One region of the Colwellia sp. RE-S-Sl-9 genome, then DNA from elsewhere that is predicted to be linked to it. Evidence: predicted binding sites of a transcription regulator. Region 1 holds the regulator's gene; the other holds the start of a gene.

The links. The regulator sigma-54, encoded in region 1, starts transcription at its own class of promoters, with help from an activator protein. The targets are predictions, from matches to a motif close to GTTGGCACGNNNNTNGNNT.
Region 2: a site for sigma-54 is predicted at 1,793-1,811, ahead of nirB (nitrite reductase large subunit NirB). Genes of this name have one in related genera too.

What each region holds. Positions count from the first base shown of each region.
Region 1 covers NZ_CP182631.1:2,749,935-2,754,407, forward strand. Annotated here, with positions in the region: gene lptA (lipopolysaccharide transport periplasmic protein LptA) at 1-30, shown strand, start outside; gene lptB (LPS export ABC transporter ATP-binding protein) at 34-765, shown strand; gene rpoN (RNA polymerase factor sigma-54) at 843-2,285, shown strand; gene hpf (ribosome hibernation promoting factor) at 2,319-2,606, shown strand; gene ptsN (PTS IIA-like nitrogen regulatory protein PtsN) at 2,636-3,091, shown strand; gene rapZ (RNase adapter RapZ) at 3,119-3,973, shown strand; gene ACM9HF_RS11905 (HPr family phosphocarrier protein) at 4,000-4,275, shown strand.
Region 2 covers NZ_CP182631.1:3,689,712-3,694,184, forward strand. Annotated here, with positions in the region: gene nirB (nitrite reductase large subunit NirB) at 1-1,697, opposite strand, end outside; gene ACM9HF_RS15965 (bifunctional protein-serine/threonine kinase/phosphatase) at 1,990-3,792, opposite strand; gene ACM9HF_RS15970 (NarK family nitrate/nitrite MFS transporter) at 3,782-4,473, opposite strand, start outside.

The sequences.
Region 1 (4,473 bases):
AAACCCACTTTATCTCAGGACATTCAATAAGTCATGACTACCTCAACGTTAATCGCAAAAGGTTTAGCTAAATCTTACAAAGGTCGTAAGGTTGTAAAAAATGTAGGGTTAAAGGTCAACGCTGGTCAAATCGTAGGTTTACTAGGGCCTAATGGTGCAGGAAAAACCACTTCTTTTTATATGATAGTCGGCCTTGTTCCTAACGATGAAGGCTCTATTGTTCTTAACGATGAAGACGTCACCTTATTACCTATGCACGAACGCGCTAGAAAAGGTATTGGATATCTGCCACAAGAAGCTTCAATTTTTAGAAAGCTAAGTGTATACGATAACATTATGGCCATCTTACAAACTCAAAAAGGCCTTAATGAAATCGAACGAGAAGAAAGATTAGAGCACTTATTGGAAGAATTTAATATTGGTCATATTAAAGATAATTTAGGTATGAGCTTATCTGGTGGTGAACGCCGCAGAGTCGAAATAGCCAGAGCACTTGCCGCAGACCCAAAATTTATATTATTAGATGAACCGTTTGCCGGCGTAGATCCTATTTCTGTTGGCGACATAAAAAAAATTATTATTCACTTAAAGCAACGTGGTATAGGTATATTAATTACAGACCATAATGTTCGAGAAACACTCGATGTTTGCGAGCATGCGTATATTGTAAGTCATGGTGAACTGATCGCTGAAGGGACCTCTGAAGAAATACTTTCCAATCAGCATGTAAGAGATGTATACCTTGGTGAACAATTTACGCTATAGTTATCTATAAGCAGTCAACAATATTTATATTGTTTTATCGTTTTGTATTATTAATGAATAGGATAAAAAATACGTAGATGCGCCCTTCTTTACAACTCCGTATCGGACAACATCTAACGATGACACCGCAGTTACAACAAGCCATCAAGCTGTTGCAACTCTCTACGTTGGATTTACAACAAGAAATTCAAGAGGCATTGGAGAGTAATCCTTTGCTAGAAGTTGATGAAAGTCCTTCTAATACCCAAGATGAATCAGTCAATAATTTAGAAGATGCATTTTCCGCAAATGCGACAAAAGAAATAGATTCAAAAAAAACAGACGGCACTGAAGACTCTTCCCCAACTATAGATGAAATGACAACCACAGAAGCCATGGGAAACACAGATATTCCTGAAGAGTTAAACATGGATACTACGTGGGACGAAAGCTACAGTGCTGGCGTATCAAACACAGGTAGCATTAGCTCTCCTTCTGAAGATTATACCTACCAAGGCGAAACTAAAGACTCGCTGCAAGATCACCTTTTATGGCAAATGGAATTAACACCTTTTAGTGACACAGACAAAACCATTGCAATAGCGATTATTGAAGCCATAGATGAATCTGGATATTTAACCGTTTCCTGTGAAGATATTTTAGACTGTGTTGGCATTGAAGGTGTTGAACTCGATGAAATACAAGCAGTACTAAAAAGAATTAACGTATTTGATCCTGTAGGTGTAGGGGCTCGTTCAGTCTCTGATTGTTTATTGATTCAACTGAATCAATTTGAACTAACAACGCCTTGGTTAAAAGAAGCCAAGCAAGTTGTTAAAGATTATATCGATCTACTAGGTAGTAGAGATTATCGTCAGTTAATGCGTAAAACACGCTTAAAAGAAGATCAATTACGTGAAGTCCTTCGCTTAATTCAATCATTAGATCCTCGTCCTGGTGACAGCGTAGTTAAAAGTGACGATCAATATGTTATTCCTGACGTATCCGTTGAAAAGAAAAATGGTCGTTGGGTTGTTGAGTTAAATCCAGATACCGCGCCTAAGTTGTCTGTTAACCAACAATATGCAGCAATGACACGTACCATGAAGTCAACAAACGATACACTATTAAAAGTGTCTAATTGTATTGTTCAGCGCCAGCAAGGCTTTTTTGAGCATGGCCCTGAATCTATGCGACCTATGGTTTTAAACGATATAGCCGAAGCCGTTGAAATGCATGAATCTACTATTTCACGTGTAACAACACAAAAATATATGCATACACCAAGAGGTATATTTGAACTTAAATACTTCTTCTCCAGCCATGTTAGTACCGAAAATGGTGGCGATTGCTCCTCAACAGCAATCAGAGAGCTTATCAAAAAACTTGTCGCCGCAGAAATTCCTGCCAAACCATTAAGTGATAATAAAATGGCAGAAATACTCGCCGAGCAAGGTATACAAGTGGCTCGTCGAACCGTAGCAAAATATAGAGAATCGTTGTCCATTCCACCATCAAACCAACGAAAAAGTTTAATTTAATTTTTCAAATATCACTAAAAGAGGGTTTAACTTATGCAAATCAATTTAACTGGTCATCATGTAGAAATCACAAACTCTTTACGCGAATACGTTAATACGAAATTTTCAAAATTAGAACGTCATTTTGATCAGATCAATAATGTTCATGTTGTGTTAACCATTGAAAAATCAAATCAAATAGCTGAATCTACTGTTCATTTAAAGGGAACAGAAGTACATGCTACAGCAGAAAACCATGATATGTATGCCTCAATTGACGCTTTAATCGATAAACTAGATCGTCAAATATTAAAACACAAAGGCAAAACAACCCACCATTAACCTATAAAAAACAGGCTTTAGTAGTAATTATGACTTTGCAAGATATCTTAATGCCAGATTGCACATTTTGTGCAGTATCTGGCTCTAGCAAAAAGCGCGTTCTCGATAAAATTTGTACCATAGCAGCAGATAAAATTGTTGAACATAGTGCATACGAATTACTCGAAAGCCTAATCGCAAGAGAAAAACTAGGATCAACAGGAATAGGCAACGGTATTGCTATTCCTCATGGTCGTTTACCTAATGCAAAATCAGTTGTAGCAATTATTGTAACTACCGATATACCTGTAGATTTTGACGCAATCGACAACAAGCCTGTTGATATTTTTATTGCGTTATTCGTTCCCGAAGACGCTTGTAAAGAACATTTAACCACTTTGCAGAGTATTGCTAAGCTATTCAGTGATAAGCAAATAGCAAAACAAGTGCGTAAATGCCAAAGCAATGAAGCTTTGTATAATCTTATTCAAGAAAATAGAAATTAGTCGTTATAAAAAGGAACGAACAGTTCAATGAAGTTAATCATAGTAAGTGGACGTTCTGGTTCAGGAAAGTCTGTCGCATTAAGAGTGTTAGAAGATCTAGGTTATTATTGTGTCGACAATATTCCAGTTAATTTACTACCGGCACTAACACATACCGTTATCAATGATTATGAAAATGTCGCAGTGAGCATTGACGTACGTAATTTACCTAACAACCCTCAAGATGTTTCTGAAATATTAGACTATCTCCCTAGTACTGTTGATTTAAATATTTTATACCTAGATGCTGATGACAGTGATTTAATTAGACGATTCAGTGAAACAAGAAGGTTACATCCTCTCATTAAGCAAAATATAGCTCTCGATCAGGCTATCGCCTTGGAAAAAAAATTATTAGAACCAATATCTACCCGTACAGGTTTATACATTAATACCAGCCAACTATCGCCTCACCAACTTGCAGATTTAGTAAGAGAGCGTATTTTGGGTAAAAAGTCTGGCTCTATGGTGGTTGTATTTGAATCATTTGGTTTTAAGCATGGCGTACCGCAAGATGCTGATTATGTGTTTGATGCACGCTTTCTTCCTAATCCCTTTTGGGATAAAGAATTAAAAGCCTATACAGGATTAGATCAACCGGTAAAAGACTATTTATCAAGCCAACCCATAGTCACTAAATTTATATGGCAGATTAATAGTTTTATGATGACCTGGTTACCTCACTTAGAACGTAACAACCGAAGTTATGTTACCATTGCTATTGGCTGTACTGGCGGAAAGCACCGTTCAGTCTACATAGCTGAGCTTCTAGCAAATAATTTAAGAAAAGAACGCGAAGATGTTCAATCACGACACAGAGACATCACCATAGCAAGTACCTAAGGGTGGCGTAGATATAAGGTTATCCCATGAAAAAATGTGAAAAAACCCTAGTTATAACTAATAAACTTGGCTTACATGCCCGCGCGGCAACAAAACTGGCACAGTTATGTCAAAAATTTAATACCTCAGTAACTGTTTCTTTAGATGATAACTCTGCTGATGCAAGTAGTATTATGGGGTTAATGCTATTAGCTGGTAGCCAAGGTAAAACCGTTACAGTTGTAACGGAAGGTGTTGATGCGGAAGAAGCAATAAAAAGTATTTGCCAATTGTTTTCTGACAAATTTGACGAAGAAGAATAACCGCGTTGTAAGTTCTCTATCACAACATTCACTAGAAAAAAGCTGAAAAAACAATTAAGTTAAGTTAAACTAACTGTCATAAGTACCCCCAAATATTGTCATACTCAATACAGATAATGTGTACTATTTAGCGTTACTCATAAATGATACCAAGTTAATTAATTGGCCACTTAGCCATTTATGATTCAACTTGATATA
Region 2 (4,473 bases), 940 kb from region 1:
ATACGAGGTACGATTGAATAGGTACCATCTTTTTGCATGTTACCTAGGTAAGTATCGTTGGTGTCTTGTAGTGGTAAATGATCTTCTTTTAATATGTAGTCGTTCCATACTGACGATAAAATTGAACCTACAGCAGGTTTACAAATTTCACAGCCCATACCGCAACCATGTTTTTCAATTAAGGTATCAAAGTTTCTAATTTTTTCAGCTTTAACAATGTGAAACAGTTCAATACGGCTGTAAGCAAAATGCTCACAAATATCAGTACTTACTTCAACACCGCGTTTGGCTAATTCGTGGTCGGTTACCGTTTTAACTAATGCAGCACAACCACCACATCCTGTAGTTGCTTTTGTACAAGATTTTACAGCGGCTACATCACATGCTCCAGCGTCAATCGCGCCAATAATGTCGCCTTTTGTAACGTTTAAACACGAACAAATAGTAGCGCTTTCAGGTAAAGCATCAACGCCTAATGTTGGTTTTTCACCAGCACTTGGTAATATTAAGCTGTCTGGCTTTTCAGGTAATTCAATCGCATTTAATGCATATTGTAATAGTGAATCGTATTCGCTTGTGTCGCCAACAAGTACAGCACCTAAAAGTGTTTTTCCATCAGCACTGACTACTATCTTCTTGTATACATCATCTGGTTCGTTAAAGTAGGTATATGATTGCGCACCAGCAGTACGTGCGTGTGCATCACCGATAGAACCCACGTCCATTCCCATGAGTTTTAACTTGGTACTCATATCAGCACCCGTAAATTGTTGCTCGCCACCAATAATGTTATCAGCTGCTACTTTAGCCATGGTGTAACCCGGTGCTACAAGACCGTATATAAAGTTATTCCAAAGGGCGCATTCACCAATCGCATAAATGTTTTCATCTGAGGTTTGACACTCGTTATTAACAACAATACCACCACGCTCACCTATTTGTAGGTCAAAGTCGCGAGCTAAGTTATCGTAAGGGCGAATACCAGCAGAAAATAAAATAAGGTCGGTTTCTAAATGGGTTCCGTCAGCAAACACCATGCGATGTACGCAGTCTTCTCCGTCTATAATTTCTTGCGTGGCTTTTTGTGTATGAACTTGAACACCAATGCCTTCAATCATATTACGAAGTAATTCGCCGCCGTCTTTGTCAAGCTGAACACCCATTAACTGCGGTGCAAATTCAACAACATGTGTTTGTAAACCAAGCTCTTTTAATGCGTTAGCTGCTTCGAGACCTAATAAACCACCACCTACAACCACTCCTACTTTGCCTGAGCTTGCAGATGCTTGAATCGCATCAAGATCGTCAATTGTGCGATAAACTAAACAGTGATCTCTTTCTTTACCTGGAATAGGAGGAACAAAAGGGTAAGAACCTGTTGCTAAAACGAGTTTGTCGTAAGGGTATTTATCACCGGTTTCTGTACTAACTATTTTCTCAGCTTTATTGATATTCGTCACTTTAGCGTTAGTAAAAAACTTTACCCCTAATTCGTTGTAATGCTCGGGTGTTGTTAGGGCTAAATCATCAGCCGTTTTACCTGAAAAGTATTCAGATAAATGAACACGGTCATAGGCGAGTCTATCTTCAGCAGATAATACGGTAATTTCGTAACCTTCATACTTGGCCATTTCATCAACAAAGTGATGACCAACCATACCGTTACCTACTACAACAATTTTTTGTTTTGCGCTCATACTCACAATCCTACTTAACTATTTAATGCCGCATCGATGCGGAACTGAGGTGGGAAATACAGGACGTTGTAATTCACCTCGACTTAGTAAGGATATTGCAAACACAGTGCCATGAATTTTAAATTATATATATCAGTGCATTATGTTATTTTCATAGTGTTTATATTATGAAAGTGCACTAGTGTGAAGAGAAATGCGCACAAGACCTGTGCATGTTTAAATGCTATTACCTAATCGTGGAGTTTAAATTTTGGGAGCGCTTTTTGTAACCTGTGAACAAGCAGGTATATGTTTAGAGTGATAGTGAAATCATTAAAACCACAAACAATATAGCTGACATGCCTTGCCAAAACTGAATAGGATTACGCTGCATGATGGGTTGCTTTTTGTACTCTTGTAACGCGTTGATGTTTGGCTTACTCATATCAGCGTAAAATTCTGAAAATGATTGATATCTAAGAGCAGGATCTGCTTGCGTAGCTTTTTTAAGCGCTAAATCTAACCACAAAGGTAAGTCTTTTCTATAATGACTAATTTTTTTATATTGAAAATGCGCATAATCACTAAAGGTAACTTCAGCTCTCACCATAGGTTTATAAGGTAAATTTCCGCATAGCATTTCGTAAGCGATAACACCTAATGAAAACAAATCACTTTTATGATCTGCATGTAGTGTGAGTAAGGTTTCAGGGGCAATATAATTTAAAGAACCTTGTGGAACAGACTCAGCTACGTTATTGCTGTTTTCTTCTAACGAGGCCACAAGTACGGTACCGTAGTCAATAAGTGTTACTTTTCCGTACGTATCAATCATGATGTTGTCTGGTTTTAAATCACGGTGCACTAAGTCTAAACGCTGAAAGGTACGTAGGGCGTTGATCACCTGCTCTAGAATATCGCGCACTTGTGCAATGCTAGGATTTGGATTGTCGTGTATCCATTCAGATAATGTTTGGCCTTCAATATATTCGCACACATGGTATAAAAACTTGCTGTTAGTATCAGCGCTTTGTACACGCATAACATTACGATGGTTTACACGTTCACCAATCCAAGCTTCGCGCATAAAACCTTGTAGATAAAACATATCGTCAGCAAAGTTTTCAGAAGGGACTTTTAACACACGAAGTGTTGGGTCTGATTCATGCTGAACAAGGTATAAATGAGATCGTATGCTGGCGTGAATAACTTTACATACTTTGTAGTTGTCTATCTTCATTCCTACATCAAGGGCAGGAGGAATCGTTTTACTTAATAAATCTCTTTCTATTTCAGCGAGTTCGCGATTCGGTGTGCCGCCAATATACATCAGCAAACAACTAATATTGTCGTTACTGCCTACCTCTAAAGCAAAATTTACAATGCTTTTGCTAACCGTTTCTAAATCGTCACTGGTAGGATTTTGGGGTAAATCATTTAATTTTGATTGGATAGCCGCGTTTGATAAAAAATCGTGTACGCCATCGCAGGTTAATATATAAATATCGCCTGCTTTTACATCTATTTGATGTACGTCTACTTTCAAACGAAAATCTGCGCCTAAAGCACGTGTTAATACTAAATGATTACTACCATTACCACTTCTACGGTTATGATCTCGAGTAATTATTTCTATATCGTTTTGACGATAAACACTTAGACGTGTGTCGCCTACATGAAATACATATCCCGTTGACGACTTAACAATTAAAGAGGTAAAGGTGGTCAGCCATTGTAATGCTTCGCCACTGTCAGAATCAGTTTGAGAAGATAGCCACTGATTTAAACTAGTGAGTACTTTAGAGGCTGACTTTTGGGTAGACCAAGTGTCAGGTGTAGCGTAATAATCATTAATAAATTGAGTAACAGATACTTGGGCTGCATCAGCAGCACGACTGGCGCTAGAAACACCGTCTGCAATAGTAGCAACAACACCTTTCGATATTACTTCGCTGGCTTTTGGAACGAGTGCGGCAAAAGCATCTTGGTTTTCTGGTTTTTTTCCTGCAATGCTGTAACCACCAAAAGACACATTTAATTTATTTAATGCCTTTTGGCTGTTACGGGTTGAGCCTGTGGTATTAGGCTCATTTTTTTCTGAAGAATTAAGAGACATTAATTAGCTCAATGCTACCGTCTTCACGTACTTCGGTAATTGTACCTCTAGGTTCTTGCATAAATAATAATGCGATAAAACCAACAACTGCCGTAGCCGCAATAACTAAAAAGAATACTTCATAGCTTACCATTGATAATACGGTTAAATAAACCACTGCACCTACGTTTCCGTAAGCCCCAGTCATACCAGCTATTTGGCCTGTTAAGCGGCGCTTAATTAACGGTACTGCAGCAAATACTGCACCTTCACCCGCTTGAACGAAGAATGAACATGCCATAACAGTAAGCACTGCAATTGCTAAAGGCCACGAATTATCGATAAGCGACACGGTAAAGTAACCAATAGCTAAACCTGCTGTTAAAATAAGTAAGGTTTTTTTACGGCCAAACTTATCACTTAACCAACCACCACCAGGACGAGACATTAAGTTCATAAAAGCATACATTGAAGCCAGCATAGCCGCGTAAACCATATCAAGTTCAAAGGTTTCCGCAAAAAATAAAGGTAACATTGAAATAACCGCTAACTCAGAACCAAAGGTAGCAAAATAAAGTACGTTTAATACCGCAACTTGTTTAAATTTGTAACGATGCGCTTCAGGTACTTCTTTTTGAAATAAGTGCCCATTTACTTTGTAGGTTTGTTTTACTTCTATTGCGAATAAAATAACAAGTGCTA